One region of the Peribacillus sp. NJ11 genome, then DNA from elsewhere that is predicted to be linked to it. Evidence: riboswitches for the same ligand, from Rfam matches in the RefSeq annotation. Region 1 holds a riboswitch; the other holds the start of a gene.
The links. A riboswitch is a leader RNA that binds a small molecule or an ion and turns the genes downstream of it on or off. The one in region 1 is predicted to bind cobalamin.

Region 1 (3,660 bases):
ATAATATGAATACGAATGCACCCGATAGACCGAGCATCATTTTTGTTTCTGGGTTTTCCCTTACTTTGGACCTAATGGACCGGTAACCCAAGATTAAAAATGGAAGGGTCACGGCCCACCAAAATATGGCCCATTCAATTGGTAAAAAGCCCTCCATGATATGCATGGCCATCGCACGTTTTGGGACAAGAAGCAGTAAAATGACAAAATAAAGAATTTTCCAATTGACTCTTTTCATTCTTTCTCCTTTCAACACCTTTAATTTTTCTGATCAAAACTTTAGAAGAAAAGCGGCGCCCAACATAAAAAGCACTTCTCTCAAAAGAAAGAAGTGCGTAATGAACAGGAATTTTGCAGCATAAACCAATATGGGCCATTCTGCCTGATCCGCACACCCATCCTCGTAGGTTGAAACAGTTTCACGCTTCATGGCAGGTCTCCTGGCTTAGGTTCATTGTCCCGTTACATCCTTCCCATCTCATTTGACAGTGGATTAATGTTAACGTAATAGGACTTCCCTTTACAGTGGCGGGACCGCTCCGGACTTTCACCGGCTTCCCTTTTAAGCTGAATTCCGAGAAATTCAACACCATAAAACTTATGTAATTATTTCGAAAATTCTCGTATAGTGTACCATAAAGAAATAATTCCAGCTACACTCTCTTTTTTTTTTTTTTTGACTAAGAATGCAGAGAGGAAAGGCTTATGGCTGGATTTACACTATTAAACTTTTCTAAACAGTCGGAATAAACTATTGAATTTTGCTAAAGTTGTTATATGATAGATAAGGTTAGCTATAATTGTATAATAAAACCAAATATTTCATTTTAAAAGTGCTCTTGTGTGAATTTCCAAGGGATAATAGGGAAATCGGTGAAAATCCGATGCAGCCCCCGCTACTGTAAACGCTGATGAATTGTCGATAACCACTGGCTTAAAGCCGGGAAGGGACAAAGTAAAATGAAGCGTAAGCCAGGAAACCTGCTTTTGAAATTGTATGATACTTTTCGGAGGGAAAGGTAGAAGGACTATGACGATTTTGGGAGATTCAGCATATTTGCGGAGGGCTCCTCATTCATATAGTTTTTTAAACCTTGACTCTTATGTTAAGGTTTTTTATTTTGCCTTTTCCCTGAACTCAGGAGGAAGAAGATGACTACTTGGAACTTGAAGGGTACAAATACGCATTTGTTGATTTGCAATGGAAGCAGTTGCATGAAAAAGGGCGGGGAAGAAGTAACTCAAGCGATTCGCGATGAAATTACTTCAAAGGGACTGGATTTGAAAATTCATACAACAAGGACACGCTGTAACGGAAGATGTAAGGATGCCTGCGTTGTGATTGCCTATCCCCAAGGGAAATGGTATAGAGTGGATACGCCTGATTTCGGTCGGGAGATTGTCAGCAATATCGAAGATGGGGAATATGTTCCACAGATGATCTACCAATTCAGTGATGGGGAAATGACGCCTAATCCGGATTTTCCTGCTCATACGGGTATTTCAAAGAACAAATCGTAAAAGGAGATGTCTTAATGAGTACAAACGGTAAATTATTCGTCGTGGGCTTTGGACCAGGGAATTTTGAACACATTACCAAACGTGCTGTCGAAGCCCTTCAAGAAAGTGACTACATCATTGGTTATAAAACTTATGTTGAACTCATTCAGGGACTGCTTACAGATCAAACGATCATTAGTACGGGGATGACTGAAGAGGTATCACGTGCTCAGGAAGCAGTAAAACAAGCGGAGTTGGGAAAAAAAGTGGCTGTCATTTCCAGTGGGGATGCCGGAGTGTACGGGATGGCAGGGTTGGTTTATGAAGTATTGATTGAAAAAGGTTGGAAAGAAGAAACTGGAGTGGGCATTGAAGTCATTCCTGGTATTTCTGCAATCAACTCTTGTGCGTCTTTACTTGGGGCACCAGTCATGCACGATTCGTGTACGATCAGCCTCAGTGATCATTTAACTCCTTGGGACCTAATCGCTAAAAGGGTGGAAGCAGCTGCAATGGCTGATTTTGTCATTGCGCTTTATAATCCGCGCAGCGGCAGGCGGACTAGGCAAATTGTTGAAACACAGAAAATTCTCCTTCGCTACCGTTCGCCAGATACACCTGTCGGGTTGGTGAAAAGTGCTTATCGCGATCGGCAGGATATTGTCATAACCAATTTGAAAGATATGTTGAATCACGATATTGGAATGTTGACCACCGTCATTATCGGTAATTCATCCACTTTTTTATACGATGACAAAATAATCACACCAAGAGGCTATCAGAGGAAATATACATTGAATTCGGAAAAGCAAACATTGAAGCCGCATCAGCGTCTGCAAAAAGAAGCGGAACCGTGGGCATTAGATCAAGAAGCCGATTCCATGCAAGAAACCTCTACGAAGTCTGCTGGAGGAGTTGGATTACTTACAAAAGCTCCAGAAAAGAAGTCCACTTCTTTTGAAATGGCAATGGAAGCCTTGTCAAGAGTGAAGGGTCAAACCGTTCAGCAATCCATTAAGCCGATTGTCCAGCAAAAAATGGAGTCGGTATTCGAACTTGCCGTAAGTCCAGGTGTGGCGAATAAACAATTCACTCCCAAACAAATGATGACACTTGCGGAAGTTGTCGGGGAAAAGGGAACGATGGAATACACGCCAAATCATAAGATCGTTTTAAAGATCCCGACAACGGACCCGGAAGTCATTACGGGGAAATTGCAATCAGCAAACTTTCTATTATCGCCGATTGGAGATGTACTGACGTTAAAAGCCTGTGATTTCTGTGATGGTGAAAAAGCGGAATCCATACCATATGCGGATGAAATACACCGGGTGCTTGGCGGAATGAAAATGCCTAAGGAACTGAACATCGGATTTAATGGGTGTGGAATGGCTTGTTATAGTGCCGTGATGGATGACATCGGGATTGTCTTCCGAAAAGGGAAGTTCGACTTATTTCTTGGAGCTAAACCGGTTGGAAGAACGGCCCATCCAGGTCAGCCGGTAGCTGAAGGCATTGAACCGGAACGGCTTGTTGAATTGATTACGGACATTGTCGGGGAGTATAAGCAAAATGCCCATCCAAATGAGCGGCTTTTTAAATACTTCAAACGTTCAAAAAAGATACAGAATTTTTCTTATCAGGACATTGCTCCCAAAATAAACATAGAGCCTGCGCCTTGTGAAGACTAATCAAGAGGGGGAAAGTAAATGAAAGCAGTTTTGTTTGTAGGACACGGAAGCCGCCTGGCTTCGGGAAACGAAGAAGTCGTTCATTTTATTAAAAATATGATTCCGGCAATGGATGACAGTTTTTTGGTAGAAACGTGCTTCCTGGAATTTGCGACACCGAATATATCAAAAGGCATTGATAATTGTGTAAAACGAGGGGCTACGGAAGTTATCGTCATACCGATCATTTTGTTGCATGCAGGACATTCGAAATTACATATCCCAGCTGAAATAGAGGATGGGAAAACCAAATATCCAGAAGTGAAATTCACATATGGTCAAACGATCGGGGTCCACCATGATGTATTGACGATCCTGACAGACCGACTTGAGGAAGCCGGCTTCGATACATCCTCGGAACAGGCTGAGACAGCAATATTGCTAATTGGCCGAGGGGGCAGTGATGCTGATGCAAATAGTGATATATATA
Region 2 (3,660 bases), 4.3 Mb from region 1:
GAAAAGCATGACATCCGAGCAGGATTATACGGCAGCAAATCTGTCACCAGATTTATTGAATGAACTGAAAAGCTTTGAAAGCAAACTTGGCGAGGAAGCCAATAAAGAACTGATTGTCATCGCCTATGAAAAAGAAAAGTAAACTTTGAATTAAGAAAAAAGACTCAAACACCTTTAAATGGATGGTTGAGTCTTTTTTTGCATGTACAGAAAAAGGATGCACACGTTTTTAATGAGCACCCCTTTCCCTATATTATTTACTGAATACGCCCGTTAAGACCGGCACGATTTGTTTTTTACGCGATACAACGCCCTCTAAGACGGCGATGTTATTGTTTAATGAAACGTCATATGCTTTTTCCACTGCATTGGCTGCTTTACCAAGAGCCAAGGCAACAGAATCATTGGTCAGGATATCCGTTACTACGAATAGGAATAAATCCAATTCCTTCACAGCGATGACCTCTTCAATGGCTGCTTCTAGTTCGGCCTGCTTAGCAAGGACTTCGTTCGGATCAACAGCATTGACCTGGGCTATCTCCACTTTAGCCATGCCCATGGAGAATTCTTTTGCATCAAGAGTGATAAGCTGGGCAATCGTTTTGTCGCTCAAGTCAGCTCCCGCCTTCAACATTTCCAAACCATATGTTTCAGCGTTGACTCCCGCAATATCAGCCAGTTCCATAGCTGCTGCAACGTCTTGCTCCGTGCAGGTCGGCGATTTGAACAATAAAGAATCCGAAATGATGGCAGACAGCATAAGACCTGCGATCGCTTTAGGGATTTCAACGCCGTTTTCTTTATAGATTTTATTTAAAATGGTTGCCGTACAGCCAACTGGTTCCGCACGGTAATATAAAGGATCGCTTGTTTCAAAGTTAGCGATGCGGTGATGGTCGATAACTTCCAACACACGTACTTGGTCAATATCTTCAGCACTTTGCTGGCGTTCATTGTGATCGACCAGGATCACGCCATCAGCTTCCCCTGCCACCTTTTCCACAAGACGAGGAGCTTCGAATTTGAAGTGGTCCAACGCATATTGAGTTTCACCATTCACTTCACCCAGACGAACTGGTTCAGCGTTGATACCTAACTGCTTTTTCAGATCTGCATAAGCGATTGCTGAACAGATTGTGTCTGTATCCGGGTTTTTATGTCCAAAAACTAATACTTTTTCCAAGATTTTATCTCCTTTTTCATAAATATTTTTCCGCGAATCCCCTTATCGCAATTAAGGAGAGCCACCTTTACTATACACTTTATTTTAACACAAAATCCCCTAAATTCAGTGCTTGAATTACCCATTCCCCAATAAAATCTTTCATTCTTTCACCCTCTACCTTCGCTTTGTCAATAGATAAGGGTTGGTTTTTCTCAAATATATTAGTTGAATTATCATCGTATATGGCTTACGATAATATAAGCAGAAATACTAGATATTGATTACACAAACAACACTAATAACTATATATAGAATTTTTTGTAATCCAAGGTGCCAGCGATGGCTGAAAAGGGAATCCGGTGCGAACCCGGAACTGTCCCCGCAACTGTAAATGTGACGAAATGAGAAACCACTGTATAGCTCTCTATACGGGAAGGACTCAAAGTAGGATGATCATGAGTCAGGAGACCTGCCTTGAATTTTTCACGTTTCTTATTCTTCGGGGATTGAGATGATGAAACGATAGCATAATGGCTATTTTTTCATGGCTCTTTTATTCTATCGTTTGATCCGCTCAATTTATTGGGCGGTTTTTTTTTATTTTAGCGGAAGTTTACAAGGAGGATTATTAATGACTCAAACATATAACTCTACCATAAGTGAAAATGACACCGACACGAATTCCATCCAGCTTGAGATGTTATCGAAGGAATTCGAAGGCCGTCTCGATATGGAAAAGTTCAAAAAGCGTTTTACAAAATGGCTTGATCGCAAAAGTGACTCAACCGAAGAACAGGCATCAAAGAAACTGATTCAGCTCGCTCTTGAAAGTGTCGATATCGATGCTCCCGATTGGACGTTCGTTGCTGCAGCAGAACTGTTGAATGCGATGTATAGGGATGCACAAGCCAATCGAGGTTATGAAGGCATGAGTTATGGCCCATTCTATGAACTGATCACGGAACTCTCCCAACTTTCAGAAGGCCAGCGTTACCCCATCTATAAATCAGAACTGCTCTCTTCTTATACGAAAGCGGAAATTGAGGAATTGGGTTCGGTGATCGACCCGGAAAAGGATAAATTATTTTCTTACATAGGCATCTACTTATTAAACGATCGCTACCTAGCCCGCCCAAAAAAGGACAAGGTCTACGAACTGCCCCAAGAGCGCTTCATGATCATCGCGATGGAAATCATGCGATTGGAAAAAACGGAGCACCGCCTGCAACTTATCAAAGAAGCTTACTGGGCAATGTCCAACCTTTATATGACTGTTGCGACACCTACACTCTCCAATGCAGGAAAAACGCATGGACAGTTAAGCTCTTGCTTTATCGACGCAATTGAAGATTCCATTGATGGTATCTACCTATCTAACTACGATGCCGCAAAAGTATCAAAATTCGGCGGCGGTGTCGGTCTTTACGTTGGTAAGATCCGGTCGCTTGGTTCCGATATCCGTGGTTTCTCTGGAAATAGTTCCGGCACGACTCCTTGGATTCGACTATTCAACCAGACAGCTGTCAGTGTCGATCAATTGGGGCAACGTAAAGGTGCCATCGCGATTTACTTGGATGCCTGGCATAAAGATATCATGAGCTTTCTTGATTTGAAGACGCAAAACGGGGATGACAGATTAAAAGCCCATGATATTTTTACGGGTGTATGCATTCCTGATTTATTCATGGAGGCTGTACGTGACAGAAAAGAATGGTATCTTTTCGATCCGCATACCGTCAAGCAAACCCTTGGATTCTCACTTGAAGACCTTTACGACGAGAAGAAAGGCGAAGGAAGCTTCAGGAATCATTATGCACTTGCTGTCGAGGCCGCAGAAAATGGTACGCTTCCAAACTATAGCTTTGAAAAGATCAATGCGATGGACATCATGAAAAGCATTATGATTTCTCAATTAGAAGAAGGCGTACCATACATGTTCTACCGCGATGAAGTGAACCGGAAGAATCCAAATAAACATAAAGGTATGATTTATTGTTCTAACCTTTGCACCGAGATTGCCCAAAACTTAAGCCCTTCGACGATCACGGATGAATACGAAACAGAAGATGGAGATGTCGTTGTTGTTCGTAAAAGCGGCGATTTCGTTGTCTGCAACCTTTCATCCATTAACTTGCCCCGTGCGGTGAGCAGCGATGTTTTGGAAAGGTTGATTCCCATTCAGATCCGGATGCTGGATAACGTAATCGATGTGAATAATCTTCCGGTCAAGCAAGCATCCATCTCGAACAAACGGTACCGGGCAATTGGTTTAGGAACGTTTGGATGGCATCATTTACTTGCCACACAGAATATTTATTGGGAATCGGATGAGGCTGTTGAATATGCCGATGCATTATACGAAAAGATCGCTTACTTAACGATCAAGGCATCCAATGAATTGGCTATGGAAAAAGGATCGTACCCATATTTCGAAGGATCGGATTGGCATACAGGGGAATATTTCGAACTGCGTGACTATACGGATCAAAAATGGA

Region 2: it holds a riboswitch for cobalamin, as region 1 does, so the genes downstream of both, QUF86_RS00250 (ribonucleoside-diphosphate reductase subunit alpha) here and QUF86_RS21160 ((2Fe-2S) ferredoxin domain-containing protein) in region 1, are expected to answer to the same signal.

What each region holds. Positions count from the first base shown of each region.
Region 1 is NZ_JAUCFO010000001.1:4,309,060-4,312,719, reverse strand. It holds gene QUF86_RS21170 (energy-coupling factor ABC transporter permease) at 1-238, opposite strand, end outside; gene QUF86_RS21165 (hypothetical protein) at 272-430, opposite strand; cobalamin riboswitch at 414-609, opposite strand; cobalamin riboswitch at 815-1,003, shown strand; gene QUF86_RS21160 ((2Fe-2S) ferredoxin domain-containing protein) at 1,153-1,521, shown strand; gene cobJ (precorrin-3B C(17)-methyltransferase) at 1,536-3,191, shown strand; gene QUF86_RS21150 (sirohydrochlorin chelatase) at 3,210-3,660, shown strand, end outside.
Region 2 is NZ_JAUCFO010000001.1:47,525-51,184, forward strand. It holds gene QUF86_RS00240 (hypothetical protein) at 8-142, shown strand; gene QUF86_RS00245 (manganese-dependent inorganic pyrophosphatase) at 254-1,183, opposite strand; cobalamin riboswitch at 1,477-1,656, shown strand; gene QUF86_RS00250 (ribonucleoside-diphosphate reductase subunit alpha) at 1,797-3,660, shown strand, end outside.